Regions from separate parts of the Rathayibacter soli genome, predicted to be linked through region 1. Evidence: predicted binding sites of a transcription regulator. Region 1 holds the regulator's gene; each other region holds the start of a gene.

Region 1 (7,469 bases):
CCCTCGGGCCTGCGTTCCACAACGGACGCGCGCGGCCAACCGGCGTTGTGCGTGTCTGATCATCCAGGAGACGATCCACGCGCATGAGCCAGCAACAGCACGAAGACACCGGCACAAGCCGATGTCCGGCCGGCACGCCGTTTTCGTTCGAGTTGTACCCGCCGCGCACCGACGCTGCCGCCGCCAGGCTGCCGCAGACGATCGATCGCCTGGCCGCCGCGAACCCTGACTTCATCTCGGTCACATACGGGGCGGGCGGGTCATCGCGCTCCTCGTCGCTGGATGTTGTCCGCTACATCCAGCAAAACACGACCGTTGACCCGATGGCGCACTTGACGTGCGTCGGCTCATCCCACGCAGAAGCCAACCGCCTCATCCATGAATTCCTGGACGCAGGCGTGCGCAGCTTCCTTGCGCTGCGCGGCGACCCGCCAACCGGTCAGACTGCCGACGATCAGGCAGGGCGCCAGCCAGTGCTCGGCGATCTGCATAGCGCCGCAGAACTCGTGCAGTTGATCCACCGCGTGCAAGCGGAACGGGTGCCGTACAGCGAACTGTCAGTGCCGGGCCGCCCAGACCTGCGAACGGTGCGCAGCAGGCGCGAACGCGTCACGATTGCCGTTGCGGCCTTCCCGAACGGGCACCCGCGGTCGCGTTCGGTCAGCCAAGACATCGACACACTGCTGGCCAAGCAGGCGGCAGGTGCCAACCTCGCGATCACCCAATTGTTCTTCCACGCTGACGACTATCTCGCCTTCGCGCAACGGGCGAAGCAAGCGGGTGTCGAATTCCCGATTCTGCCGGGCATCATGCCCGTCACCAGTCCTGCCCGGCTCCGACGGATGCTCGAACTCAGCGGCGAGGACATGCCAAGCGAACTCGCCATCCAGCTCGAGATCGAGCCGACAGAGCAAGGGCAACGAGAAATCGGAATCGACCATGCCGCGCGCTTCGCAGCTCGTTTGATCGCCGGAGGAGCGCCCGGAATTCACCTGTACACGTTCAACCAGCACGACACCGTCCTCGCCGTTCTCGAACGATGCGGCATTCTCACCACCAGCACCGAAAAGGAACCAGCATGACGCGCACGACCCCCTTCCCAACCGGGACGATCCTCGGCTACCCGAGAATCGGGCGCCGGCGCGAACTCAAGAAGGCCGTCGAGGCGTTCTGGGCAGGCACGATCAGTTCAGCCGAACTTGAGCAGGCCGCAGCGCAGTTGCGCGCTGTGACTCGGGAGCGCCTTTGTGCACTCGGGCTGGGGCGTGCCGACTCGTCGATTCCGGCAAGTTTCAGCTACTACGATCAGATGCTCGACGCAGCGGTCACGCTCGGTGCTGTGCCGGAGCGTTTCAGCACTCTTGTCGGGGAGGACGGATCGCTCGATCTGGCCGGGTACTTCACATTGGCGCGGGGCGAAGGGAACCGGGCGCCCCTGGAGATGACCAAATGGTTCGACTCGAACTACCACTACTTAGTGCCGGAGATCGGGCCGGAGACCGTCTTCTCGCTGGCGTCCGACCGCATCGTGCGCGAGGCCGAGGAGGCCGCGAACGCCGGCTACCGCACCCGCCCGGTGATCGTCGGCCCCGTCACCTTCCTCGCGCTGAGCAAACCCAGCGATGCGGCTCCTGCCGGATTCAGGCCGTTGTCGCGGCTCGACGAGGTGCTGCCGGTCTACCAGCAGCTCCTGGCGCGATTGAGCGCCGCCGGCGTGCAGTGGGTGCAGCTGGACGAGCCTGCCCTCGTGAGCGAGAGCATTGCGGATGCCCGTGCGGACGTTCTCGAAGCGGCCCGCGCCGCCTACGCCTCGCTCGGCGAAGCGACCGATCGGCCGGCGCTGTTCGTGGCGGCCCCATACGGCAGCCTCGATGACGCTGTGCCCGTGCTCGCGGGGAGCAACGTAGAGGCGATCGGTCTTGACCTGGTGCGCGGGTCGGTCCCGGCGGTTGCCGATCTCGATGACCCCACGCGTACGGCGCTTCGGGCCAAGACGCTGGTCGGCGGGGTCGTGGATGGGCACAACGTCTGGCGTGGCGACCTCGAAGCGGCGTTCGGCAAGCTGGAGAGTCTGCTCGCGTTGACGGTTAACGTCGCCGCAGCCACATCGACCTCGCTCCTGCACGTACCGCACGATGTTGACGATGAGCCTCGGCTCTCCGACGAACTGAAGAGCTGGTTGGCCTTCGCCGATCAGAAGGTCGGCCAAGTCGCGGTTCTTGCTCGTGGTTTGGATGACGGGCACGAGGAGATCCAGAGTGACTTGGACGCGGCATCCGCGGCACTTGCACAGCGACACAACGCCACAGGCGTGCGGGTCGCGGCCGTGCGTGAGCGTATCGCCGGGCTGTCAGAAGCCGACTTCCACCGCGGTGCCTATGCGGATCGCGTCGTTGCCCAGAATGCAGCGCTCGACCTGCCGTTCCTGCCCACAACGACCATCGGGTCGTTCCCGCAGACCGGCGAGATCCGCCGGAGCCGTGCTCACTTCGCAAAAGGAGACCTCAGCGAGGCGGACTATCGCGAGGCCATGGAGGCCGAGATCCGTCGCGTGATCGACCTGCAGGAGGAGATCGGCCTTGACGTGCTCGTCCACGGGGAGCCCGAGCGCAACGACATGGTGCAGTACTTCGCCGAGAACCTCGACGGCTTCGTCGTGACCCAGAACGGATGGGTGCAGTCCTACGGCAGTCGCTGCACGCGTCCATCCATCCTCTGGGGCGATGTCTCGCGGCCGAACCCGATCACCGTGGGCTGGTCCAGCTACACGCAATCGCTGACGACGAAACCGGTCAAGGGGATGCTCACCGGCCCTGTGACGATCCTTGCCTGGTCGTTCGTGCGCGACGACCAGCCGCTGGGCGACACGGCCAACCAGGTCGCGCTGGCTCTACGGGACGAGATTGCGGATCTGCAGGCCGCGGGCATCCGGATCATCCAGGTCGACGAGCCGGCGCTGCGCGAGCTGCTGCCGCTGAAAAAGAAGGATCAGCCCGCCTACCTCGACTGGTCGGTCGGATCGTTCCGGCTTGCCACCGCAGGTGTTGAAGCGCAGACGCAGATTCACACGCACCTGTGTTATTCGGAATTCGGTGTGGTCATCGACGCCATCAAGAACCTTGACGCGGATGTGACGAGCATCGAGGCAGCACGAAGCCGGATGGAGGTCGTTGCCGACATCAAGACCAGCGGGTTTGATCACGGCATCGGGCCGGGCGTCTACGACATCCATTCGCCCCGCGTGCCGTCGGTCGCCGAGGTGACCGAACTGTTGCAGAAGGCGCTGGATGCGATCCCGCCGCGACAAGTTTGGGTGAACCCGGACTGCGGGCTCAAGACGCGCGGCTATGACGAGACTGTGGCGTCGTTGAAGAACATTCTGGAGGCGACGCGCGCCGTGCGCGCAAACGCCGTGGCGGTCTAACCCGCTTGCCTGCCTGTGCGCACGGTCCGTGCCCACTGACGAGATCGAAACGTGGGCGCGGGAGACTCTAAACGGAGCGGAGCACGGCGACGACCTTGCCGAGTACATCGGCGAAGTCGCCGACGATCGGTTCGAACGCACTGTTTCGCGGGAGCAACCAGGTGTGACCGTCGCGCTGGCGGAAGACCTTGACCGTGGCTTCGCCGTCGAGCATCGCCGCAACGATGTCGCCGTTCTCGGCATCGCTCTGTTGACGAACGACGACCCAATCGCCGTCGCAGATCGCGGCGTCGATCATCGACTCTCCGACGACTTTGAGCATGAATAGCGTGCCGTTTCCGACAAGCTGGCGCGGCAGCGGGAAGACCTCATCGATCTGCTCTTCCGCAGTAATCGGGATGCCGGCAGCGATTCGGCCGACCAGCGGCACCATGGCGGCGTCGCCGACCGGGGTCGAATTCTCGAAGTCCGCACTGTCGCCGGTTGTGCTGGGGATGTCGATCAAGATCTCGAGGGCACGCGGACGGTTCGGGTCGCGTCGAAGATAGCCGCTCAACTCGAGTTGGTTGAGCTGGTGTGTAACGCTGGACAGCGAGGCGAGCCCGACGGCATCGCCGATCTCGCGCATGCTGGGCGGATAACCGCGCTGGCTCACCGACCTCTGGATGAAGTCCAGAATCGACAGTTGCTTCTCACTCAGAGACTTGCGCCGCCGGGTGCCCCGCTGCTTCGGTTCGTCGCCCTTGCTCGCCACGTCGTGCGTCCCTTCTCGCCATGCGACCGCTCGATTCGGATGAGCAAACACCGTTCGGATAACCGAATGTCGGTGGTGCCTGGTTGCATGTGATCCAGACAGTCGAAACTGTATCTGCTGAACCGCCACAAGGCAAACACCTGTTCGAGCGTGTCTGAAACTTTTTTGACATTTGTACGAAGATAGGGTTGAAATCACGTGACTTCGAAGATATATTCGGAACAGAGTTTCGTATCCGGCGGTTCCGGCCGAACGCCGGATACGAATCAATTCACTCGGGTCGGCCTCACCGGAAACGGTGCGACCGGTTCCGACGAAGCGGCCAGGAGGCAGTCATGAGCACCGCGAGCATCGCACCGGCAGCGCGAATGCGCCTGCGTCTCACCCGACGCGGGCGTGTGGTGTTGACGGTACTGACCGCGACGCCGTTGCTCGCCGCACTGCTCGCTTTTGGGTTCAATGGGGCAGCGGCCGCAGCGTCCGGCGGTGGAAACACCACTTCGTTTTCGCACGTGACTGTGACGACCGGAGAGTCACTGTGGAAGATTGCCGAAACAGTAGCCCCGTCCGCCGATCCGCGCGACGTGGTCGCTGCGATCACCGATCTCAACCAGCTGTCCACGTCGGTGCTCGTGCCCGGCCAGCGTCTTGCCATCCCGGCTCAGTACGACCGCTGACCGCGGTTCTGTGGGCCCGGCGAGGCAGCGCCGAAGCTCTAGCATTGAGGGGTGAGTTCACTTTCTGATCTGCCACTGCGTGACGACCTGCGAGGAAAGGCTCCGTATGGGGCGCCGCAGAAGCATGTGCCGGTCGCGTTGAACGTGAACGAGAACACGCATCCGATCCCCGATGCCGTTGCGCGGGACATCGTTGCGGCGCTGTCGGATGCGGTCGGTCGCGCGAATCGCTATCCGGATCGTGAATTCACCGAACTGCGGCACTCGCTTGCCGGCTATCTCGGTCATGGACTTACGGCTGACAACATTTGGGCAGCCAACGGGTCCAACGAAGTCTTGCAGCAGATCCTGCAAGCATTCGCCGGGCCCGGAAGGAGCGTTCTTGGCTTCGCTCCGACGTACTCGATGTACCCGATCCTGGCGAACGGAACCGGAACGCGGTGGGTCGCGGGGGACCGCGGCGACGAGTTCAGCGTGTCGCCCGCGCATGCTGTCGAGTGGATCAATCGCACTCACCCCGACGTCATCCTGCTGTGTGCGCCGAACAATCCGACAGGAACGCCGTTGTCGTTGGATGTGATTGCCGCGGCATACGAAGCGACCGATGGGATCGTCGTTGTCGATGAGGCCTACTCCGAATTCATGCCAAAGGGTCAGCCGAGCGCGCTGACGTTGCTCCCCGGACGCGACCGCTTGATCGTCTCCCGCACGATGAGTAAGGCGTTTGCGTTCGCCGGCGTGCGACTCGGCTACCTCGCCGCTGACCCCGCGGTGACGGATGCGATGCGCCTGGTCCGTCTGCCCTACCACTTGTCCGTGCTCACGCAGGCTGCCGCGATCGCCGCACTGAAGCACGCCGATGAGATGCTCGCGATGGTCGACGACATCCGCGCCCAGCGTGACCGCATCGGGCAGGGCTTGACTGCGCTCGGCTACCTCCCGCACGACAGTGGCAGTAATTTCGTTCTATTCGGAGGTGTCGCCGACCCGCACGCGATGTTCGAGGCGCTGCTGGCCGACGGGGTATTGATCCGCGACGTCGGCATTCCCGGCCACCTTCGCGTGAGTGCTGGCACGCAGACCGAGACGACCGCATTTCTCGATGCGGCCGCACGCTTCAGCGTGCAGGCGAACAGTGTCATCGCGCCGCTAGGGTTGTGAATCATGAGCACCGGTACGCGCATCGCGCAGCTTCAGAGAGAGACGACAGAGTCGAGCATTGAGTTGTCCCTCGACTTGGATGGCTCGGGGATTGCGGACATTCATACCTCTGTGCCGTTCTTCGATCATCTGCTCACCGCGTTCGCGAAGCACTCGTTGACCGATCTCTCGGTCCGCGCATCCGGCGACGTCGAGATCGACGTGCACCACACGGTCGAGGACGTTGGGATCGTGCTCGGCAAGGCGATCGTGCAGGCTCTGGGAGACAAGAGTGGCATCGCCCGCTACGGCGACGCCCTCGTGCCGCTCGACGAAGCCCTCGTCCAGGCGGTCGTTGACATTTCAGGCCGACCCTACCTCGTGCACGCCGGCGAGCCCGCAGGTTTTCAGTACCACCTGATCGGCGGTCATTTCACCGGATCCATGGTGCGGCACGTGTTCGAGGCGATCGCGTTCAACGCAGCGCTGACAACGCACATCACAGTGCTCGGCGGACGTGACCCGCACCACATCGCCGAGGCGGAGTTCAAGGCGTTCGCGCGTGCATTCCGTCAGGCCAAAGCGCTTGACCCGTTCATCGTCGGTATCCCGTCGACAAAGGGCGCCCTGTGATTCAGCCCTTGGTCGTCGTCCTCGACTATGGGTCTGGGAACGTGCATTCGGCCGCGAAGGCGCTCGAGGCGGCCGGTGCCCGAGTACAGCTCACAGCCGACGCGGCGCGCTCTCGCGAGGCGAACGGACTCGTGGTGCCCGGTGTTGGCGCATTCCATGCCGTCATCGACGCACTGCGTGCGGTGCGCGGCGACGAGATCATCGACCGTCGATTGGCAGGCGACCGGCCGGTGCTGGGCATCTGCGTCGGTATGCAGGTGCTGTTCGAACACAGTGTGGAGTTCGGAACGGATGTGGACGGGCTTGGCGAGTGGCCCGGCGAGGTCACCGAACTGCGCAGCGAGATCCTCCCGCACATCGGCTGGAATACGGTCGAAGCTCCTGAAAGCTCCGTCCTTTTCGACGGCGTTCGCGATCAGCGCTTCTATTTCGTTCACTCCTTTGCGGCACATGAGTGGCAGATCGAGTCGGGCCGCGCCTTCCGGGAGCCGGCGCTGACGTGGGCGACGCACGGGTCGAGGTTCCTGGCGGCGGTCGAGAACGGGCCGCTTTCTGCCACGCAATTTCATCCGGAGAAATCCGGCGAAGCCGGCATCCGTCTGTTGCGCAACTGGGTGAACGGCCTGCGCTAAATTTGAGGCTTGTGCCGGAATAGGCGCGGTCACTGCTATTCGAGGATCGAAAACGACCATGAGTGAGTTCAACAGAACACCACGTCTTCTGCTTTTGCCCGCCGTCGATGTCGCGGCGGGCAAAGCGGTTAGGCTGACGCAGGGCGAGGCCGGCTCGGAGACCAACTACGGCGACCCGGTGGCCGCTGCGGCCGATTGGGCTGCCCAGG
Region 2 (7,469 bases), 900 kb from region 1:
CGAATTTGGAGGCATCGACCGGAAGCCAGCCTGCGGCCTGTGTGAGGTCGCAGAGGGTGCGTGTGCCGGTGCGTGCAGCGGCGGCGATGATGGTATCCGCATCGGCAATCACTCCGGTCGCTGATTGCACGAGCGAGAAGGCGACGAGCCAGGTGCGCTCCGTGACGGATTCGGCCACGGCATCCTGCGGAACGTGCCGCACGTGCACGCCGCGATGCTGTTGTTGCAGGAAGGGGAAAATGATCGAGCTGAAGTCGCCGTCGATGCAGACGATCTCGGCGCCGTCTGGTGCGGAGGCCGCGATCACGCCGGCCATGACGGATTCCTGCGAGCCGATGGCGACACGGTCTGTCGACACACCGACGAGTCGCGCGTAGCTCGCCCGCCCCGCCGCTACCGCAGCCTCGTACACGGCGCAGTCCGTGCCGGTGTGGTATGCCCGATCGAGATCGGCGTGCTGTGCCTGAATGGTGTCTCGCGTCGGCAAGCCCATTGTGCACGCTGCCAGGTAGCCGTGACCGCCGCCGAACTGGGCTTGGGCTGCGGCGAGGCTCAGTTGCGGTGTCTTGACGGACGTGGAAGCGGGGATGGATGCGGATGCCAGAGCAGTGGTCATGGTTCCAGCCTTGCAAGAGTCCATATATTGTTCCAGTGGCAGTGTGGTATCTGAAGGATAACCGCACGTTATGATTGAGTCATGACCCTCGTTCCGTCGCTCGAGTCGCGGTTCGAACTTGACTCGCACACGTTGCGCATCGTGCGCGCAATATCCGAAACCGGATCGATCACGGCCGCGGCAGCTGCACTGGGCTTCAGCCAGCCGGCGATCAGCCAGCATCTCAAGCGAGCCGAGACGCGGATCGGCATGCCGATTGTCGCGCGCGCAGGCCGCGGCGTGCGGTTGACCGAGGCGGGCCGCGTGCTCGCCCGGCATGCAGGCACGATCACGACTGCGCTGGATGCGGCCGCCGGTGAGCTGTCGGAGCTCGCCGGTCTGCGCGCGGGCCGAGTGCGTATTGCTGCGTTCCCGTCTGCATCGCCGACACTCGTGCCGAAACTGCTCGGTAAGATGGCGCAGGTTCATCCGGGGATCGGAATCAGTTATCTCGAGGCCGAGCCTCCCGAAGCAGTGCAGGCGGTGCGCGAGCAACAGGCCGATTTGGCCGTCACATTCAGCTATCCGGGCGATCGAGTCGACCCGCACAAGGACAGTGCGCGCGGACTGGTCGTGGCCCCGCTCTGGCGCGACGAGATGCTGCTGGCGCTGCCTGGGGATCACCCGCAGGCAGCCTCCGGGACCGTTGCGCTCGATGCCCTTGCTGCGGAAAGCTGGATCGCGGGCTGCCCGCGCTGCCGCGGCCACCTGCTGCAGCTCGCCGAGAAGTCCGGCTTCGAACCGGCAATCGCGTACGAGACGGACAATTTCGTGGCCGTGCTCGGAATGGTCGCAGCGCGACTCGGCGTCGCGTTGATCCCGTCTCTTGCGGTGGATGCCGCGTCGGTGCCGTCGGGGGTGGTCATCCGCCCGACGAGCAATCGCGACTATCGCACCATCCATCTGGTCGGCGCTGCCGGGAGCGAAAAGGTTCCGGCCATCGCGGCCACCACGGCCGTGATCGTCGATCTTGACACTTCGGCGTGGTCGCTCGGGCCGGCCATCGCGGCAGCCTGACCCGCGGCAGCCTGACCCGCGGCAGCCTGACCCGCGGCAGTCAATTCGTCTTGGTTCTACGCTGGCCTTATGGATTTGTCGATGTTGACCGGCTGGGAGAGCTTTTTCGTGGCGCTGGCGGGTGTCGGGGCTGCGCTGGCCGGCCTCATCATCGTTGCCATCACCGTGACGATCAAGGAGATCCTTGCATCGAAGGCGCTGCCGTCCAGGGCCGCCGCTACGATCGCGTCGCTGGTGCTCGTGGTTGTGGCGTCCGGTCTGATGCTTGTGCCTCGGCAGAGCGCCACGGCGTTGGGCGTTGAGCTTGTGATTGCAGGTGTGTTCGTCGTGCTCATTCAGGCGGTTTCGCTTATGCGTATCTTTGACGAGCGCCCGCTGCGGCCCGCTGCCGAGAATGCCGTCAAGATCGTGCTGGGGGTGGCACAGATCCTGCCGTTCATGATCGGAGCCGTACTTGTGCTGTTGGCACTGCCTGCCGGTGTGTATTGGATTGCACTGGGCATGCTCGTGACGATCGCCTGCGCGACCATGAACGCGTGGGTGTTGCTGGTTGAGGTCCAGCGCTGAGGCATCGGAGTGGCGGTCGCGTTGATGATCTCTCCCGCCGCGAGCCCAAACCACTGAAATCAGAAGGGCGGCGGATCGTTTTCGCGCTCGAAGCCGGTGGGCGTTCGCCAGACGACCCGACCGTGAGCGGAGCGCGTGATCGTGATTTTGGTCTGGTGTTTGAGAGTGTGATGACCACGACTGAGCGGCACAAGGTTGACCTCATTGGTGAGGCCATCGAATTGCCAGTCAGTGACGTGATCAAGATCGGATGCGTCGATTCGGATCGAGCAGGTCGGGCATCCGCAGTCTGGATCTCGGCGGCGCAACCACTCGCGCTGCGCCGCAGTCGGGCGGTACCTTGTGCGATCCATGTTCAGGTCGACTCCGGTGATCGGGTCAGTGAAGATCCGCCGGAAATTGGGGGCATCCGCGGTCAGGAGGCGCGCAGTCGCATCGTCGATCGGTCCGAAGCCTTCCAGCACCGCCCGATCGGTCTGGGCCTTGGCAAGCAGCTCGGGGTGGTCGAGCAGAATCGTGACGGGCACTGTGATGTGCACCCGCGCCTTGACCTCAAATTTCGTACCGCGCCCGGTGAGGATGTCGCTGGCGGCGTCCGCTCGCAGCTGCGCCAGGGTGCGTTTCTCGCCTTCCACCCTGCGTTGCCTCAGCGCAACGGCGTTGATGCGTGCATCGAGCTTCATGATCGTGGATGCGTCCGTGAAGAGCGAGAAGACGGCCATGCTGTTCTCTTGGGGCGTGACTTCCGTGTGTCGATCTGCCCGGGCTTCCAGGTGCCGTTCGGTTGCGTCTTTCGGGTGGATCCGTTCTCGCGCAGCGCGCGCGGCTTTGCGGAATTGCGACGGCGTCAGACGGGCTGCCTTCTCGACCAGCGCGTCGTCCAGTGCGCTGAATGTGCTCGGATTGTCGTGCGGAAGGGTCCAGGCCACCGACGCTGCTTCGCGCGCGTTCTGGTACCCGACATTCCCCTTGCAGAATCGTTCCCAGGTTCGGGGGAGCCGTTCTATCAGCGTGTCTGCCTCGTGAAACTGAGCCCAGATCGTGTTTTCGGGCAGCGACAGCCGCATGGATAACTCCATCACGACGGCTCGCGCTGCCAGAGTCACGGCTTCCCGGCGTGGAGATGATTCGGGCACGTAAACCCCGGGGTTTCGGCGAGCTGTCTTGATCGCCTCGCGAATGGCGGTCAGCTGTGCGGCCTGCGAGACGGCGACCGAACGCGCGAACACACCGGCCGAGTCCAATAGCGCCGTCACCAACTCCAACGACCCGGCCTCGACGGCGGGATCGTCGAACGGGGGTTCACGTTCGTCGGGTTCGATGACTGTGTTGTTCATACGCCCAATATAGAACAAATATTCGAATAATGATAGACTCGCAAAGAAAGGAGATAGAAATTGATTACGGCAAGCGAGCTACGTTGATCAGGTGCTCGTCAGCGGATAGAGTCCCCGTCAGTGCGACCCCTCAGGAAAGCGAGATCGAAGAAACTATGATCGTCAGTGTATGTCTGAGACAATCGCACACCCGTTCACCACCGCCACCGGTAGCGACATTCGCGTTCGCTTCTGCCCGTCGCCGACGGGCACGCCGCACGTCGGTCTGATCCGCACCGCCCTGTTCAACTGGGCCTACGCCCGACATAACGGCGGGAAGCTCATCTTTCGCATCGAGGATACCGATGCGGCGCGCGACAGCGAGGAAAGCTACGCACAGATCATCGAGGGTCTGCGCTGGCTCCACCTGGATTGGGACGAAGGCGAGGGCGTCGGGGGGCCCAGCGGGCCGTACCGCCAGTCCCAGCGATATGACATCTACCGCGACATGATTGCCCGGCTGACGGCATCCGGTCACGTCTACGAGAGTTTCTCCAATGCCGAGGAGATCGACGCCCGTAACGAGGCAGCCGGTCGGCCGAAGCAGTTCGGCTACGACAACTTCGACCGTGACCTGACCGACGAGCAGAAGGCCGCATTCCGTGCCGAAGGCCGCGAACCGGCGTTGCGGTTGCGGGTTCCGGACACCGATCTGAGCTTCGACGACCTCGTGCGAGGGGAGATCACGTTCCCGGCCGGTTCGTTCAGCGATTTCGTCGTGGTGCGTCCGAACGGGCATCCGCTCTATCCGTTCGTCAATCCGGTCGACGATGCGCTGATGGGAATCACGCACGTGATGCGCGGCGAGGACATCCTGCCGTCAACCCCGCGTCAGATCGCGCTCTACCACGCGCTGATCGACATCGGTGTGACCACGTTCGTGCCGCGTTTCGGTCACATGCCATACGTGATGGGGGAGGGCAACAAGAAGCTGTCCAAACGCGATCCGTCGTCGAACCTGTTTCATCACCGTGATCGCGGATTCATTCCGGAGGGACTCGTCAACTATCTGGCGCTGCTTGGCTGGGGGCTCGCGGCCGACCGTGATGTGTTCAGCCTCGATGAGATGGTTGCCGCGTTCGACATCGCGGACGTGAACCCGAATCCGGCGCGCTTCGACCTGAAGAAGGCGGAGGCGATCAATGGCGACCACATCCGGTTGCTGGAGGTCGCGGACCTCGCAGAGCGCATCGTGCCGTATCTGGTCGCCGCCGGCGTCGTGACAGAGCCGCTGACAGATGCGGAGCACGAGATCCTGCTGCTGGCCACGCCGCTCATTCAGGAGCGGATGCATCTGCTCGGCGAGGCGCCGGCGTTGCTTGAGTTTCTGTTCACGGACGCCGCGTCGCTCGTCTACGAGGATGACGGGCTTGCGACACTGCCGGCGAACGGGCTCGAGGTGCTGACTGCATCGCTGCCCGTGCTTGCCGCGATCGGGGACGACGACTGGACGCATGATGCTGTTGAGGTCGCGCTGCGCACAGCCCTAATCGACGAGTTGGAACTCAAGCCGCGCGTCGCTTTCGGACCGTTGCGTGTTGCGGTTTCGGGGCGACGGATCTCGCCGCCGCTGTTCGAGTCGCTCGAGATCCTCGGCAAGGCGGAGACGCTGGCGCGCGTTCAGACGCTCAGCGCCCGTTTGGCTGCGGCCGACCGCCTCGGCCGATGAGCGCGCAGCCTGAGTCGCCGGGCACTGGAGAGGGCACGCTCCGCGACGTGATCGTGATCGGCGCCGGCCCTGCGGGGCTCTCGGCCGCGCTCAACCTGGTGCGAGCACGCCGCAGTACGCTCGTTTTCGACGCCAATCGGCCGCGCAATGCGGCGACGTTGTATTCGCACGGTTTCTTGACTCGAGATGGGATGTCCCCGCTGGAGTTGCGCAAGCTCGGCCGCGCCGAGGTTGAGCGTTACCCGTCTGCAGACGTTGCGTTGGGTCGGGTGGAGTCGGTGACGCGCGAGTCGGATGGCACGTTTGTGGTGGTGGCTCACGGCATCCGGGGTGAGGGCGAACGTGTCGATCGTGCGCGTGCCGTGCTGATCGCAACGGGCCTGAGTGAGGAGATGCCGGCGGTGCCGAGCATCCGCGGGTATTACGGGACACATCTGCACAGTTGCCTCGAGTGTGATGGTTTTGAGAAGTCCGACGAGCAGCTCGTGCTGATCGGCGAGACGAACGATCTCGCCAGGCGCGCGTTCGAACTGCGCCAGTGGTCGCGCAGGCTCGTTGTGCTCACCAACGGTGTCGGCAGTGTGACGGAGGCGGAGGAGCGCGATCTGGCGACCCTCGGCATCCGGGTCGATCGTCGCAAGATCGACGATATCGAGGGTGAGCGCGCCACGATGACGGGTGTGCGATTCATCGATGGCGCCGTTGTGGCCTGCACAGGTGGATTCGTGCGGCCGGTATGGTCGGCGACGCTCGAGTATGCGGCTGGGCTGGGGCTTGCGCGCGATGAGTCCGGGCTGGTGCACGTGGACGCGCACGGTCGCACCTCGGTGCAAGGGGTGTACGCGGCCGGCGATTCGACCGCGCCCGGTCCACAGCAGCTCATCGTGGCGGCTGGCGAGGGTGCGCACACAGCGGCCGCGATCAATCGCGACCTGCTCGGCAAACTGGCGGATGCTGCCGCCGCGGAACGCGCGTCGGTCGCGCAGTAGCGCGCTGCTTTTCGGTCGGCGCACCCGGTGCTTTCGGGTCGGCCGTCGGGTCCGCTTTTCGGTCGGCATTCGGGTCGGCGCGCCCGGTGTCTGGGCCGTTTTGGCCGGGTGCTACCGCGTAGGCTAAAGTTGACAATCGGCCTGGGCTTCGGTGCGGGCCGGTGGGGTATGGTGTAATTGGCAACACGGCTGATTCTGGTTCAGTTGTTCTTGGTTCGAGTCCAGGTACCCCAGCACTGAAGAACCCTCTGTTTTCTGGGGAAAACGGAGGGTTTCGTGTTTCTCCCCATCCCTACGCTGGGCGCCGAAAACGGCCCAAAGTGTACTTTTCGGGGTCTTTTCCCCGAGCACGGTCGGCTTCGGCGGCATTGGACGCTCTGGCGGTACGCGCTGGCACTCGTTGGAACGGCCTGCCCCGAGGTGGTCCGGCGAGGGCTGTCGCACCTCAGCTGCATGACGGATGACGAACTGCAGATCATGACGGGGGAGCAGGTCGCCCTGCTCCTGCAAGTCTCACCCCGCACCATCGAGGAATGGCGGCAGTCGAAGTCCGGACCGCCCTACCGGCGGATGGGTAAGCACGTGCGCTACCTGCGCGGCGAGGTCATCGCCTGGTTCGAAGGGCTGGCCCAGGATGCCTAGGGCGAAGCTCGAACCCGGCCAGCTCGGCACGGAGGGTGTCAGATGGTTTGTGGTGCGCCGCGAGGCGCTGTTTGTTCGAATGGAGGTGGGAGACCTTCGTCGCCGTGCCGTCGTAGCGGTGGGGTGAAGTTGGCGGCAGCCTGATCCGGGGAACGCCGGGGAGGGTGGGAGCAGCCGCGACAAAGTCAGGACGGCCCAGTACTACCGGATGGGTCGGGTCTGGTGAACGAGACGAGAAGGTATACGCGAGGAACCGGTGTTCTACGCCTCTTGACATCTGACCAGCTCTAACCCGGCGGATGTGGGCTGGGTGGCGGTGCGCACCCGACGTTTCGGCCACACGCCATGTGGCCGGGATCGCCGGGGAACTGCCGGGACGGTATCGCACGCCGGGCCTGGCAGGTCGTGGTGAAGGACTATGGCGTAGTCACGACGAGGTCGCAGGGGTAAAGCCGGGTGCCTAACTCGTTGATCGAACAACAGTGAACGTGGGAACCGCCTGCGGTGACGCTCCGGGTCGTGCGGTCAGCCTGATCGCATGATTCGGATAGGCC
Region 3 (7,469 bases), 1.7 Mb from region 1:
CCCGCTACGGGAGGGCCGCGCATCACGCTGGAAGAAGCACAGCCGCTCGCAGAAATACTTGTCACGGCATTCGCCGCCAACACTCCGTGACCGCCGAGAGCCACGTCTGTCACTGGCTGCGCCTACGATGGCCAGCATGGCCGAGCCAGTGCAGCAGTGGTGGGCGCGCCGACAGTTCACTCACGATCGTGAGGTGCCGTATCCGGTCGGCACGTACCGGGCTGTCTGGGCGCCGTTCCCCGTTCTGATCCGCCAGTATCACCCAGATCTCAACCACGGCATCACGCTCACCCAGATTCCGCCGGCCGCAGAGGTCCTTCTGCGATGGCAGTGCGATGCCGGCCACATCTTCGTGGCAACGCCCGCCGAACAACGCAATCGCCCAGGCAAGGAACGCCGACGCTCGAGCTGGTGTCCAGAATGCCGCCGCCTTGCTACAGGCCGGCCCACGCCATCCGCTGCGAGACGCTCGCCAGCGCAGTCGCGGCCGCTGTGCGGCAAGACGCCGGATCTGCCCGTTGCCACAGCATTCGTCAGCGTGTGCGCGCCCAAACCTGCTTCAGCCATCGAGGGCGAGTTGCGCACCTGGCTGCGTGACCGGCTGGCGGTGACCCACGGCATGAACGCGATCCGGCTCGGGCGGCCGTTCTTCGACCATCTCGAGGTATGGCCCGACGTGCTCTTACCCGAGTTGCGGATCGCCATCGAGTACGACAGCACAGGCCGGCACGGTCTCGAGCACGTCGGCCGCCGGCAGAAGGTCGACGAGCGCAAAGACCGCGTCATCCGGGCAACGGGGTGGGAGGTGATCAGAATCCGCACCGGAAAACTCCCGGCGCTCGGCCCGTACGATGTCATTGCCGCCGGCCTCAGCCGGCCCACGTATGCGTTGCTTCTTGATCAGTTACGCGCGATCCGTGGCCCACTATTCGTCGATGCTTACCTGATGTGATTATGAGCAAAGTGCGATCGCTTCGCTGACCCATCGCGCGTAAAGCGCCCACGGATCATCGACCCCGGCGCGGAGCTGATCGACGTGTGCCGCCAACGCCGGCGAGATTTCGAACCATTCCCCGCCGATCCGCGACGACGCAAATTGCTCATGCCTAGCGCGCTCCCGAGACCGACCGCCGCGCTCAAGCGCCATGACCTCGTCATGCCACAGCGTGCGCATCCGCTGCCTCAGGTTGCCGGTCGTGCCGATCTTCATCCGATCGTCGAACCGGATGTAGTAGACAACGTCTACTCGCGGACGTGCGAAATCCTCGTCAGGGACGGCACCGTGCACCCACTCGCAGACGGCGCATACCCATCCAGACGGATACCGCGCGCCGGTCCGAGACCCGCACGCCAGGCACGGCGACGGCAGCACGTCCTGCACGCCGAACTGTCGACTTGCCCACTCTGCGGCGAGCACGAGATGGTGCTCACACAGCATCACAGGGGCGCTCGCGTCGGCGGCTGCCGCGCATCCGAGGCTGCAACACTGATTCCAGCGAGCACTCTCCGCGTAGTGCATTAGCGTGGCACACTTTTCGTGATAGTCATCGACAGCCTCTCAGAGCCCACCGACATCGCCAGCTAAGCAGTCGCGCTGGGGCGCCGTGCGGCCGGCCGCCGCACTCTCACGGGCGCGGGCCCGACTCACGTGGGATGCTCAGATCAAGAGCGTGTTGACGGCGCGACTGCAGCTTCGCGCGATCCCACCAACGATGGCACAGCAAATCGTCGATGGATCGGGTCGCGATGCCGGGGTGTGGCATCCGCAGTGGCCGCTGGCGGATGCGCTGGTTCCGCAGCGTGGGCTGGCGTCTGATTCTCCGGCCCAGCGGTCGCAGGCGGTGTCCACGCTCTGCTAGATTCGACTCCGCTCGAATGGGCTCGCGATCGGCGGAATCGGAATTTTCGGACAACCGGATGCCGTTGGTTGCGTCGAGCTTGGGGATGGGTTCGTCGTCGGGGCTGAGCGTGGGCGCGGCTGCGCGGCTGAGGCGCTTCGTGTGTTGGGTGCGTTCACCGGTCGCCGCGGCGCTTTGATGGTGCAGGCAGACGCTGAGGTGGACAACGTCGCGTCCCGGCGAGTGCTGTTGAAGGTCGGCTCCGCGGAGTTGATCGGTCGGCTGCGTTGGCGCACTTCCGCAGAGAACTATTAGGTTGGGCGGCGGGTTCCGGACCGCGTCCAGGGCAGACGTTAATACGAGCATGGTGCGTACAAGCGTCTATACACATTCGAACATAACTACGACAAATGTGGTAAACTATCCGTATGACGTTGGTATCACAGCAGATTCGTGAAGCCGCTGACGCGGTGGCGGGTTCGCTTGCTGCGCGTGAAGCGGACCTGGGCGGTGCGGTCTCCTCGTCGGAGGTGCTGTCCCGGTTTGACGATGCCGATTTGCGGAGGTTTCTCACCGATTCGGCGGCTCTTCGTTCCGGGACTGATGCGCTGATCGCCGCTGCTGCGGGGGTGGTTGCCAAACGTTCTGATCGTCAACTCGGGTATCAGGGTTTGGCCGCGCGCAGCGGGCATCGCTCGGCCGCGGAACTGGTGCAGTCGATCACCGGCTCGACCAAGGGTGAGGCGTGGCGTCAGGTGCGCCTGGGAACCGCGATGGGTGAGGTCGATGACGCGAGCCGGCTCGCCGAACCGAACACCGCCGATCCGAACTCCGGCGATGCGAACACGGACGATGCGAACCCTGACGATCCGGTGGCCGGGGTCGTGGAGACTGTGCCTGTCGTGCTGCCGTGGTCGGAGCCGATCACCCGCGCGGTCGCCGAGGGTCGTCTGACCTCGGAGGGCGCCTGTGCCATTCTGAAAGGACTCGGCACGCCGAACAAGCGGTGCGACGGGGAGATGCTGCGTCAGGCCGCCGAAGACGTGATCGCCGAGGCGGCAGGAGACAACGCTGACGACCTACTCAAGAAGGCGCGTTGGGCGCGCGACCGGATTGATCCGGTCGGGGTGAGCATGCGGGCGCAGGAACGGTATGAGGCACGCAAGTGCACCTTTCACCGCAATTCGCGGGGCGCGCGCACGGCGTGGATCGAGTTCGATGACGAATCGGCGGCGTGGGTCGACTCGGTTGTTGCCGCGAGGATGCGGCCGCGACGTGGTGGGCCACGCTTCGTCGACAAAGACGAGGCAGCCAAGGCGCAACAACTGGTCGAGGACCCGCGCACCGACGATCAGATCGTCTTCGACCTGCTGATGGACACGTTGCGGGCAGGCACACTTGCCGACCCGACGATCGCGTTCGGCACCCTGCAGCCCGGCCTGCGGGTGATCACCACCCGTGAAGCACTCGACACCACAGACGAGAACGGCAACCTGACAGGAACCGGGTTCCTGCTCGAGACCGGTGAAGCGGTCCCACCGGCACTGCTGGAACGCATCATCTGCGACGCGGGCAGCCGTCAGATCATTGTCGATGAACACGGCGGCCCGTTGGATGTCGGGCGGGAGCAACGCTTGTTCACCGCCAGACAGAAGATCGCGTTGTGGTATCGCGACGGCGGATGCATGGATCCGCTCTGCGGTGGAACCTCCCGACATCTAGAAGCCCACCACATCGACCAGTGGCACGCCGACCACGGAAAAACCGACATCGCCGACGGAGTATTACTCTGCCGTTTCAGCCACATGCTCATCCACAACCAGGGCTGGAAAATCATACGCGAGGGCACCACCTACTGGATGATCCCACCACCCGAATACGACCCAGAATGCAAACCACTCCGAATGCGCAGCCGCGCCACCTGGCGACAACAACCCCGGACAGGATGATCCAGACGACGTAATCCAGGCGACGTAATCCGGACCGCAGGATGCAGACGGAGCGATCCAAGCTTCGTGATGCAGACGAGGTGATTCGGACGGCGGCCCACGAATCGGGCACCCGGTCAGGCCAGCCCGGACTTCGCCACGACAACGGCGAGTTGCGTGCGATTGCGGCAGCCCCACTTGGTCTTGATTGACCCGAGCGTGGACTTCACCGTCGTTTCGGCAACAAAGAACTGGGATGCGAGCTCCGCGTCGGTCGGGCCACTGACGAGCGCAAGCGCGAACTGACGCTCGCGGTCGGTGAGCATGCTCATCTTGTCGAGTGCCTCGCGCTGCGTGTCCGGAGTACTTGCCTGACGCACCCATTCCGTCACCTGCCGGGCCGCGCGGGGGGAAAATGCTGCATCCCCGGCCGAGACGCTCAGAACAGCATCGATGATCCGGCGCGGATCTTCGTCCTTGAGAAGAAATCCCATCGCGCCAGCAGTGAGCGCATCGAGCACCCGGCCGTCGTCGTCAAACGCCGTCATCATGAGGAGTTTCGGGCTGTCAGGCATCCCAGACAGCGCCCTTGCGACAGCGATCCCGCCCATCCGCGGCATCCGCACATCACAGAGCACGAGGTTCGGTCTCAGTTGTTCGACCGCTCCGACCACCTCGTCACCGTCGGCGCACTGCCCAATCACAACAATGTCCGGCGATGTAGCCAAAATTGCGGTGATGCCAGCCGCCGCCATCCGATCATCGTCAACGACGAGCACCCGAATGGGGCTGCGGAGGTCGGTCACGCAGGTCAGTTTAGCGACTGCGGCTTCCAGGGCAGCCACGCGACGACGGCGAACGACCTTTCCGGCGTCACGCCGGCCTGGAACGTGCCACCGACGAGCGCGACGCGCTCGCTCATGCCGGTGAGCCCGTGCCCGCCGCCAGCCGCCGCCGACGGAGCACCGGACACAAGCCAATTGACCGCGCTTACGGTGAGTCCGGTCTCCGGTGTGCCGCGCACGTCGACGTACAGGGTCGCCCCGGGCGCATGACGACGCACGTTCGAGATCGACTCTTGCACCAGTCGATAACAGGCGTGCGCCACCACCGGGTCGCAGGATGCCGGGTCGCCGATCAGCACCTGCGCTCGCACGTCCGTGCCTTCCCGAAGAGACGCATTGACCAGCTCCCCCAGATTGTTCAGTCCGGTGCCCTCTTCAACGGATGCGGCGGACGGATTGCGTAACGCGTTGACCACGTGCCGCAGATCATCGAGCGATGTCTGTGCAGACTCACGTACAACGCGCGCCGCCGCGACAGCCTGCACATTGTCCGGCCTCACCGTCAACTCGAGAGCACCCGCGTGTAGCGATTGAGTACTGAGCCGCGCGGCGAGCGTGTCGTGCAACTCGCGCGCGAGCTCCTGACGTTCCCGCTCGAGCGACACTTCCTGATGGAGCACGGCGATGTTTCGGCTCCCTGCCACATTTCCCTGTTGCGCCGCATCTCGCTCGCGCCGGATGCGGCGGGCGATCCCGAATGCGGCAAACGGTGCGACGACGAGAGCCGCGATGAGCGGTGTTACCCAGAACAGGGCCATCCGTGCCGGGCTTCCCGCCGCGGGATAGTTCACGAAACTGGCGAGGAAGGACTGGTGCGATGTGAGATCCCAGGCGAACGACGTCACGGTCGCGCAGTAGGTGGCTGCCACCATCGTCCACAGCAACCATCCGCGCCGTGCCGCAGCGAGCGCGGCTAACGCAATCAACGCGGGCAGCGGGGTTGTCGGCAGCACAAGGGTGAGCGCCGTCGCCACGACGGAGATCAGCACAGGGAACCGGTGCCGCCACACCAGGAGCACGGAGGCGCCGATCATGGTGAACACCCCGATGTTTATCACCACCTGAATCGCCGGTGGGAAGGTACTCGCGGTGCCTGTGTCGCTGCCTCCGACAGACATCGCCAGCAGTGCACACAAGACAGCGAGCGTGATGGAGCCCGTGCGAGCCCAGGCACGACGGGCAGCAGAAGGCCCGGTCGCGGCAGGCAACGGCACCGCAGGCGCGGCCCAACCACTGGCGGGCGACGGCGGAGCGACGGTCATGTCTTGATGGTAGAAGCCGCCACCGTCATTGCTCCACCGCCTTATGGAGGGACATCTGCGCGAGAAGCCATCCTTTCGGTCGGCTCATTGTGACCGGATCGCCGTGGCGACTGAGCGTGCCGCGTTGATCTCCTTGATTCAACGGCGTTGATTCAACAGCGCGGCCATCATCGGTCGCTCTGAGCGAGGCACGTTTCAACCACGAAGCACGATCCAATCACTAACCAGTCACTAGGGAGAACAGTTCCATGTCAGACACTCAGTTTCCATCCGCTCCGATCCAAGACTTCAACGAGCCGCTGCCGCCCCGGCCGCCGCGCAGCGGAAACGGCTTCGGTGTCGCAGCCCTCATCGTCGGCATCTTCGCGCTCGTCTTCGCCTTCGTGCCGTTCGTCAGCTATCTCGCGATCGGCGCGGGAGTCATCGCCGTCATACTCGGAATTGTCGGGTTGATCGCGAAGCACCGCCCGCGCGGAACGGCGATTGCCGGATTGACCATCGGGACAATCGGCCTGATCCTGGCAATCATGATGACGATTCTTTACGCAGCCATCTTCTTCGGCATCTCCAAGGCGGTCAGCGACCAGCACACTGCAGCTGCGACGACGCACACCGTCGTGTACTCGATCACTGGTGCGGCACAGGATGCCGACGTCACCTACAGCACCTACTCGGGCGGCAACTTCGGTTCTGAGCAATCGAGCAGTACGCCGCTGCCGTTCAGCAAGACCCTCACAGTGAAGGGCTCCTCGGGCAGCTTCTCCTTTCACTCATTCACTCTGAGTGCGATCAATGGCATCGACGACACCGGCAGCATCGCCTGCTCGATCACCGTCGATGGCAAAACGGTTGCATCGCAAACCAGTACTGGAAGTCTTGCAGCCGTCACCTGCAGCGGAACGAACTGACCCGGAGCACTCGCGTGCGGAGCGTGTTCGTCACGCTCCGACCGGGCGTTGCTGTGGGGTCGGGGGTCTCGATACACGTACTCGCTGCGCTCGTGCGTTACTCGACCAGCGAAGGGGGTGTTCGCTGCGCTCGTGCGTTACTCGACCAGCGGGGGTGTGTTCGCTGCGACCGGGCGTTGCTGTGGGGTCGGGGGTCTCGATACACGTACTCGCTGCGCTCGTGCGTTACTCGACCAGCCGGGGGGGTGCTGCGCTGGTGCGTTACTCGACCAGCGGGGGGTGCTGCGCACGTGAACACGTGGCACTCGCTGCTGCGGCCGCAAGCTGATCGGCGCACGCACGTGGCGGGGAAAGTTGCCTCCCCGCCACGGCCCCGTTCGGGGCAGACTAGCCGTACTGCGTCGAAGGGCAAGAAGATGGAGACAGTAAGCGCATGGCCCGAACTGACCGTGGAATCCTGGCGGGACACCAGGGACACCGTCCACATGTGGACTCAGATCGTCGGCAAGATCAAGATGGTGTCTTCGCCCCCGCTGAACCACTGGTGGCATGTGACGTTACGGGTGAGCGCGAGAGGTCTGTCGACCGGCGCGGTGCCTGCCGGCGACGGACTGTTCGACATCGAGTTCGATTTCATCGACCACGTGCTCGTTATTCGAACGAGCCGGGGAGGACGCGAGGAATTCAC
Region 4 (7,469 bases), 1.7 Mb from region 1:
CGCTCCAGCCGCCCGCCAACCGCTGGTAGATGACCCATGCAAAGATCGCCAGGATGACGATCGTGATGGGATAGCCGTATTTCAGAATCAGCCGGTTCATGCCGCTGCGCCTTGATGCTGAGCCTTGACGACCGGGGGCACGCGATACGTGCCATCGACAACTGCTGGGCCTGGAAGATAGGCACGCAGCATCAGCTTGAATGTGCCGGCCGGAGTCGGCAGCCAGTTCTCTTCGTGCCCGGCAGGAGCGTTTCGCTGCAGGTAGATGGCGATCGACCCGTCGGAGCTCCGCGTGAGCTGCGAACGGTCGTTGAAACTCGAGCGACCCATCGGATTGCTCACCATGTACCCGACTGAATCCGTCACCGTGAGAGACCAGAAGGCGTCGTTCGGCGGCAACTGGCCAGCCGGAAACTGTAGAACGTACTCATTCCTCCCGTTCAAGGTTTGCCCTGACTCATCGACCGTGGTCGTCCAGTAGGCGGCCTCTTCGAACGCGTTGACGGCAGGAAGCGCTTTGGCACACGCGGCTCGCACAAGGATTCCGTTGTCGGGCTGGCCCGATCGTCGGATCGACCGCCAGCCGTTCACGGTTGTCGTGATCGACCTGGCCACGCTGTTCAAGACGACGACGGCCGTCAAGAATGCCAGCGTGGCGCCGATAATCACACCTTGTACGACACCGGAGTGCGCGATCCAGTCGAGGACAGTTGCCATGTTCGCACACTAGCCGCACTCGGCGCCGTGTGCAGGTCTGCACCTGGAATCGCGAAGTACGACGGCTCAGGACTCCGCGAGATACCGCACGACCGCCAGCACCCTGCGATGTGCATCGGAGTCGATCGGTAGGTTGAGCGCGTCATAGATTCTCGAGGTGTGCTGCACCACAGCCTTCTCGGTGATGAACAGCTGCGCGGCGATCTTCACATTGCTGTCGCCTTCCGCCATCAACGCCAAAACTTCCTGCTGCCGCCGAGTGAGCGATCCGATTGCCCCGTCCGAAAGCTTCGCACGAGCAACCAGCATCGCGATCACATCAGGGTCGAGCACGGTGCCCCCACTGGCGACCCTGCGCAGGTCGCCCAAGAAGCGGTCGATGTCCGCGATCCGCTGCTTCAGCAGGTATCCGACACGTCCGGTCTGGCCGTTCAGCAACTCCCGCGCGTAGCGTCGCTGCACGTGCTGGGAGAGCACCATTACCGCAATCTCCGGATGGTCGCGGCGAATTCGCAATGCACAGACGAGTCCCTCGTCTGTGTGCGTGGGCGGCATCCGAATGTCCGTGACGACCAGCTCCGGCCTGTGCTGTTCCACGGCATCGTCGAGGCTCGCGGCGTCACCGGTGACGGCGACGACATCGAGTCCTCCCTCTTGAAGCACGAGTTGCAGGCCGTGCTGCAGCAGCACCTCGTCTTCGCCGATCACGACGCGCATGGCACCTCCACGACCACGGGCAGTACCAAAACGTCCTCGATTCCAGTTCAAGCGTACTCGGGGCCGCACACGTTGCCGGGGTCGGTTGGTCTCGTCGACACCACCCTCAGGCACCGCCGGCCTGTCGACGACCGAACGAAGCACCTCACTTGACTGCCACGACATCAGACCGCGTGCTACTGCGTCGACGGCCGCACCGCGGGTGCCCGATTCGCCGGAACGATGTTGGTTCCTTGCGATCGGAACGATCGGTTCGGCTATCCGTTCTCGGCCATCCGCATTGCCCGTTCGTCGGCATGGAATTCCCATGGCGCCTGCGGCAGCACCTCGCCGGATTCGAGCAGTGTTTTGAGATTCGAGAGCACGGCCGGCCAACCCTGCCCGATGTTCTCCAACTCCTGCACCGTGCGCAACTGGGTGTGGCTGAGGGTGAGCTTGACGATCTCGCCCCCAGGCTCGATATCGAAGCTGACCACGCTCGCCTCGAATGTGGGGTTCTCGAGCTGCTTCGGGTCGTCGAAGCTGAACGAAAGACGACGCGGCCGGTCGGCTTCGAGAATGACCCCTCGCGCATCGACGATGCCGGAGCCGTCCACGCGGACATGTTCGACGGTGCCGCCGACCGCCCAATCCGAGACCTGGGAGTGGCCCCAGAACTGTGCGGTGGCTTCTGGATCGGTCAGCGCACGCCAAACATCATCCGGCATCGCCCGGATGTAGATGGTGTACACATATGCCGGAACCTTGCCTACTGTCGTCTCGGTCATCGCGATCTCCTCTGCTCGGTTCTTGATGGAGTCAAGCGCGCTCAGACGCGGCTCCTCGAATTTCCAGATCCAGCGAGTTTGGATCTGGCGGATGGGGACGGGATTCAGATAGTGCAGTTTTCGCCGACCATCGCGCACTGAGGTGACAAGGTTTGCCGCCTCAAGTAACTCGAGGTGCTGGCTCGCGGATTGGCGCCGCATCTCGAGGCTTTCACAGAGTTCGGTCACGGTGAGCCCTGACCGCTCGTGCAACATGTCGAGAAGCCTGCGCCGACTCGGATCGGCGAGTGCCTTGAATACCGTGTCCGCATCCATCAACCCATTATGCAGGTATTTACCTGCATAATGTCAAGACTATCGCAAATCCTGGCAGGCCGCTGCCGGCGCTTGTGACGTCAGGGTCGGGGTCAGAGAACCAGCGCAGGTGCAGTTCATCGGTGTGTCCTGCGCGAATAGTTCTGGTGCCGGCTCGAAGGCAACCGGGGCCGACTGTTTCAACGCCGCATCGAGCCGGGACGACCGGGCAAGCGGAGTCGCCCGTCGTGCGCAGCGCGAGAACCGTGATCGTCGAACTTTTCGCAGCAACCGGATGCCGTTGGTTGCGTCGAGCTTGGGGATGGGTTCGTCGTCGGGGCTGAGCGTGGGCGCGGCTGCGCGGCTGAGGCGCTTCGTGTGTTGGGTGCGTTCACCGGTCGCCGCGGCGCTTTGATGGTGCAGGCAGACGCTGAGGTGGACAACGTCGCGTCCCGGCGAGTGCTGTTGAAGGTCGGCTCCGCGGAGTTGATCGGTCGGCTGCGTTGGCGCACTTCCGCAGAGAACTATTAGGTTGGGCGGCGGGTTCCGGACCGCGTCCAGGGCAGACGTTAATACGAGCATGGTGCGTACAAGCGTCTATACACATTCGAACATAACTACGACAAATGTGGTAAACTATCCGTATGACGTTGGTATCACAGCAGATTCGTGAAGCCGCTGACGCGGTGGCGGGTTCGCTTGCTGCGCGTGAAGCGGACCTGGGCGGTGCGGTCTCCTCGTCGGAGGTGCTGTCCCGGTTTGACGATGCCGATTTGCGGAGGTTTCTCACCGATTCGGCGGCTCTTCGTTCCGGGACTGATGCGCTGATCGCCGCTGCTGCGGGGGTGGTTGCCAAACGTTCTGATCGTCAACTCGGGTATCAGGGTTTGGCCGCGCGCAGCGGGCATCGCTCGGCCGCGGAACTGGTGCAGTCGATCACCGGCTCGACCAAGGGTGAGGCGTGGCGTCAGGTGCGCCTGGGAACCGCGATGGGTGAGGTCGATGACGCGAGCCGGCTCGCCGAACCGAACACCGCCGATCCGAACTCCGGCGATGCGAACACGGACGATGCGAACCCTGACGATCCGGTGGCCGGGGTCGTGGAGACTGTGCCTGTCGTGCTGCCGTGGTCGGAGCCGATCACCCGCGCGGTCGCCGAGGGTCGTCTGACGTCGGAGGGCGCCTGTGCCATTCTGAAAGGACTCGGCACGCCGAACAAGCGGTGCGACGGGGAGATGCTGCGTCAGGCCGCCGAAGACGTGATCGCCGAGGCGGCAGGAGACAACGCTGACGACCTACTCAAGAAGGCGCGTTGGGCGCGCGACCGGATTGATCCGGTCGGGGTGAGCATGCGGGCGCAGGAACGGTATGAGGCACGCAAGTGCACCTTTCACCGCAATTCGCGGGGCGCGCGCACGGCATGGATCGAGTTCGATGACGAATCGGCGGCATGGGTCGACTCGGTTGTTGCCGCGAGGATGCGGCCGCGACGTGGTGGGCCACGCTTCGTCGACAAAGACGAGGCAGCCAAGGCGCAACAACTGGTCGAGGACCCGCGCACCGACGATCAGATCGTCTTCGACCTGCTGATGGACACGTTGCGGGCAGGCACACTTGCCGACCCGACGATCGCGTTCGGCACCCTGCAGCCCGGCCTGCGCGTGATCACCACCCAGGAAGCACTCCACACCACAGACGAGAACGGCAACCTGACAGGAACCGGGTTCCTGCTCGAGACCGGTGAAGCGGTCCCACCAGCACTGCTGGAACGCATCATCTGCGACGCGGGCAGCCGTCAGATCATTGTCGATGAACACGGCGGCCCGTTGGATGTCGGGCGGGAGCAACGCTTGTTCACCGCCAGACAGAAGATCGCGTTGTGGTATCGCGATGGCGGATGCATGGATCCGCTCTGCGGTGGAACCTCCCGACATCTAGAAGCCCACCACATCGACCAGTGGCACGCCGACCACGGAAAAACCGACATCGCCGACGGAGTATTACTCTGCCGTTTCAGCCACATGCTCATCCACAACCAGGGCTGGAAAATCATACGCGAGGGCACCACCTACTGGATGATCCCACCACCGGAATACGACCCCGAACGCAAACCACTCCGAATGCGCAGCCGCGCCACCTGGCGACAACAACCCCGAACCGGATAACCCACACGACGTGACCAAAACGGCGCGATCCAGACGGCGTGACTCGGATGGCGTGATGCAGGCGGCGTGATCCAGACCGCGTAATGCAGACGGAGCGATCCGGCCCGCGCGATGCAGACGGAGCGACCCGGATCGCTCGACGCAGCCGGCCTCGAGGTGCGCTCGCGCAGCGTCACCGACCGTCGCAGTCAAGAACTCAGGGTGACGGATGCCGGTACATCACTGCTCGTACAGCTGCGCTCGGCGGCCGAGGCGCAGGACGCAGACATCGCGGAGGGGCTCGATGTGTCCGAACGTGCTCGACAGTGAAAGGTTCATCGTGACCATTCGCCCAGCCGTTGATCTTCCCGCCGAACACGTGTATTGTGTACCGGCCGCAAGCACCGTCCGCCGCGTGTGCACACCCCACAAATGTCAGTGGTTACTGCCATGCTGAGATCTGCGCGGTTCATCGCTTGTTCCGCGACAAGCCCACGACTCCACGAAAGAGACCATGCTCGGAAAACTCCTCATCCGCTATTTGAAGCCGTACCGCTGGCTGCTCGGCGGTGTGCTGTTGTTCCAGTTCGCGTCGGCGATGGCATCCCTCTACCTGCCCAGCCTGAACGCAGACATCATCAACAAGGGCGTCGCCAAGGGCGACGTGAACTACATCTGGTCAACCGGCCTGGTCATGCTCATCATTTCGCTCGGACAGATAGCGTGCGCGATCGTCGCCACGTACTTTGCAGCCAAATCCGCGATGCTGATGGGGCGGGACATCCGCGACGGTGTCTTCGAACGGGTCAGCGCATTCTCCGAACGCGAGGTGTCGCAGTTCGGGCCCGGCTCACTGATCACCCGCAACACGAATGATGTGCAGCAGGTGCAGATGTTGGCCATGATGGGCGCCACAATGCTGGTCAGCGCCCCGATGCTGGCGATCGGCGGCATCATCATGGCGCTGCGCCAAGACATCGGGCTCGCCTGGCTGATCGCCGTAGCCGTGCCCGCCCTGTTGATCTTGGCCGGCCTCATCATCAGCCGCATGGTGCCGCTGTTCCGCCGCTACCAGAAGAAGCTCGACGCCGTGAACCGGATCATGCGCGAGCAGCTCACCGGCATCCGAGTGGTGCGCGCGTTCGTGCGAGAAGACATCGAGTCCAAGCGGTTCCGCGGGGCCAATTACGACATCATGGTGATCGGCCGCAAGGTCGGCGAACTGTTCGTGTTGCTGTTCCCACTGGCCATGCTCGTGCTGAACGTGACGGTCGTCGGCGTGATCTGGTTCGGTGGTATCCGCGTCGACAACGGCGACATCCAAGTCGGCACGTTGTTCGCGTTCATGGCCTACATCATGCAGATCCTGATGGGCGTCTTGATGGCCAGCTTCATGACGATCATGATCCCGCGCGCGGCAGTCAGCGCTGAACGCATCAGCGAGGTACTGGCCAGCACCTCAACACTGGCACGACCGGCGGATGCCGTCACCACGTTCCCGACACCGGGCACCGTCGAATTCCGCGACGCCGGCTTCAGCTACCCTGGGGCAGAAAATCCGGTGCTGGCCGGGGTGACCTTCGCGGCGGCCCGTGGCGAGACCGTCGCGGTCGTCGGATCGACCGGCGCTGGCAAGACCACGCTCGTCTCGCTCATTCCCCGCCTGTTCGACGTCACGGCGGGCAGTGTGCTCGTTGGCGGCGTCGATGTGCGACGGGCCGACCTCGACGTGCTGTGGAACGGAATCGGTCTGATCCCGCAACGGCCGTTCCTGTTCACGGGCACAGTGGCCTCCAATCTGCGCTTCGGTCGGGAAGACGCCACGGACGAGGAGCTGTGGCACGCGTTGGAGATCGCGCAGGGCCGTGACTTCGTTGCAGACATGCAGGGCGGGCTGAACGCCCGCATTTCCCAGGGCGGCACCAACGTCTCCGGCGGGCAGCGCCAGCGGCTCGCGATCGCTCGCGCCATTGTGCACGCACCCGATGTGCTCGTGTTCGACGATTCGTTCTCTGCGCTCGACTTGACGACGGATGCCCGACTGCGGCAGGCGCTCTGGCGTGAGCTCCCCGACGTGACGAAGATCGTCGTCGCCCAGCGCGTATCGACCATTGCAGACGCCGACCGCATCGTCGTGCTCGACGCGGGCGGGATGGTTGGCCTCGGAACGCATGATGAGCTTCTTAAATCGTGCGAGACCTACCAGCAAATCGTCCAATCGCAACTCGGAGTGGAGGCACAGGCATGAGTACCAGCACCCCGACTCCGCTCTCCGAAGAAGAGCAGCTCGAACTCGACCTCGCCGAACAGGCCCGACAAGGCGCCGACGACTGGATGAGTGTCAAGCCCGGCAAGGCCGCCAATTTCGGTAAGAGTTTCGGCCGCCTGATCGGCCTGCTCAAGCCGCACGCTGTGGCGTTCACGTTCGTGTCGTTCCTGGGTGCGATCGGTGTCGTCCTGTCCGTCATCGCTCCGAAGGTGCTCGGGCAGGCGACCAACATCATCTTCGAAGGCGTCATCGCGAAGAACCTGCCTGCGGGCACGACGCAGGCGCAGGTCGAAGCGGGGCTGCGGGCATCCGGTCAGACAGATCTGGCGAACATGCTCTCGGCCATGAAGCTGACTCCGGGCCAGGGCGTCGATTTCGTGCAACTGTCGCAGGTGCTGTTCATCGTGCTCGGCCTCTACTTCGTTGCCGCAATCCTGAGTTGGCTGCAGGGCTATGTGATCAACATCATCATGATGACGACGATGTACCAGTTGCGCGAAGACGTCGAGGCGAAGATCAACAAGATGCCGCTGAGCTACTTCGACAAGGTGCAACGTGGCG

What was found. The regulator LexA, encoded in region 1, represses DNA repair genes until DNA is damaged. The targets are predictions, from matches to a motif close to TCGAACANNTGTTCGA.
Positions count from the first base shown of each region.
Region 2: a site for LexA is predicted at 3,587-3,602, ahead of QU604_RS13090 (HNH endonuclease signature motif containing protein). Genes of this name have one in related genera too.
Region 3: a site for LexA is predicted at 2,230-2,245, ahead of QU604_RS17050 (DUF222 domain-containing protein). Genes of this name have one in related genera too.
Region 4: a site for LexA is predicted at 3,103-3,118, ahead of QU604_RS16930 (DUF222 domain-containing protein). Genes of this name have one in related genera too.

Region 1 is NZ_CP133020.1:1,909,807-1,917,275, forward strand. It holds gene QU604_RS08670 (methylenetetrahydrofolate reductase) at 84-1,082, shown strand; gene metE (5-methyltetrahydropteroyltriglutamate--homocysteine S-methyltransferase) at 1,079-3,424, shown strand; gene lexA (transcriptional repressor LexA) at 3,492-4,178, opposite strand; gene QU604_RS08685 (LysM peptidoglycan-binding domain-containing protein) at 4,514-4,855, shown strand; gene QU604_RS08690 (histidinol-phosphate transaminase) at 4,907-6,016, shown strand; gene hisB (imidazoleglycerol-phosphate dehydratase HisB) at 6,020-6,628, shown strand; gene hisH (imidazole glycerol phosphate synthase subunit HisH) at 6,625-7,260, shown strand; gene priA (bifunctional 1-(5-phosphoribosyl)-5-((5-phosphoribosylamino)methylideneamino)imidazole-4-carboxamide isomerase/phosphoribosylanthranilate isomerase PriA) at 7,319-7,469, shown strand, end outside.
Region 2 is NZ_CP133020.1:2,808,732-2,816,200, reverse strand. It holds gene QU604_RS13105 (aminotransferase class V-fold PLP-dependent enzyme) at 1-616, opposite strand, end outside; gene QU604_RS13100 (LysR family transcriptional regulator) at 698-1,672, shown strand; gene QU604_RS13095 (hypothetical protein) at 1,742-2,239, shown strand; gene QU604_RS13090 (HNH endonuclease signature motif containing protein) at 2,299-3,576, opposite strand; gene gltX (glutamate--tRNA ligase) at 3,746-5,284, shown strand; gene QU604_RS13080 (NAD(P)/FAD-dependent oxidoreductase) at 5,281-6,273, shown strand; tRNA gene QU604_RS13075 (tRNA-Gln) at 6,436-6,507, shown strand; gene QU604_RS13070 (helix-turn-helix transcriptional regulator) at 6,727-6,915, shown strand.
Region 3 is NZ_CP133020.1:3,640,774-3,648,242, reverse strand. It holds gene QU604_RS17075 (hypothetical protein) at 1-90, shown strand, start outside; gene QU604_RS17070 (zinc-ribbon domain-containing protein) at 137-952, shown strand; gene QU604_RS17065 (GIY-YIG nuclease family protein) at 953-1,519, opposite strand; gene QU604_RS17060 (hypothetical protein) at 1,713-1,859, shown strand; gene QU604_RS17055 (GNAT family N-acetyltransferase) at 1,860-2,153, shown strand; gene QU604_RS17050 (DUF222 domain-containing protein) at 2,267-3,787, shown strand; gene QU604_RS17045 (response regulator) at 3,904-4,572, opposite strand; gene QU604_RS17040 (sensor histidine kinase) at 4,578-5,873, opposite strand; gene QU604_RS17035 (DUF308 domain-containing protein) at 6,122-6,781, shown strand; gene QU604_RS17030 (DUF5996 family protein) at 7,198-7,469, shown strand, end outside.
Region 4 is NZ_CP133020.1:3,618,883-3,626,351, reverse strand. It holds gene QU604_RS16955 (DUF1254 domain-containing protein) at 1-100, opposite strand, end outside; gene QU604_RS16950 (DUF1214 domain-containing protein) at 97-717, opposite strand; gene QU604_RS16945 (response regulator) at 784-1,434, opposite strand; gene QU604_RS16940 (ArsR/SmtB family transcription factor) at 1,692-2,516, opposite strand; partial or broken gene QU604_RS22115 (hypothetical protein) at 2,793-3,026, shown strand; gene QU604_RS16930 (DUF222 domain-containing protein) at 3,140-4,660, shown strand; gene QU604_RS16925 (winged helix DNA-binding protein) at 4,772-4,969, shown strand; gene QU604_RS16920 (ABC transporter ATP-binding protein) at 5,154-6,887, shown strand; gene QU604_RS16915 (ABC transporter ATP-binding protein) at 6,884-7,469, shown strand, end outside.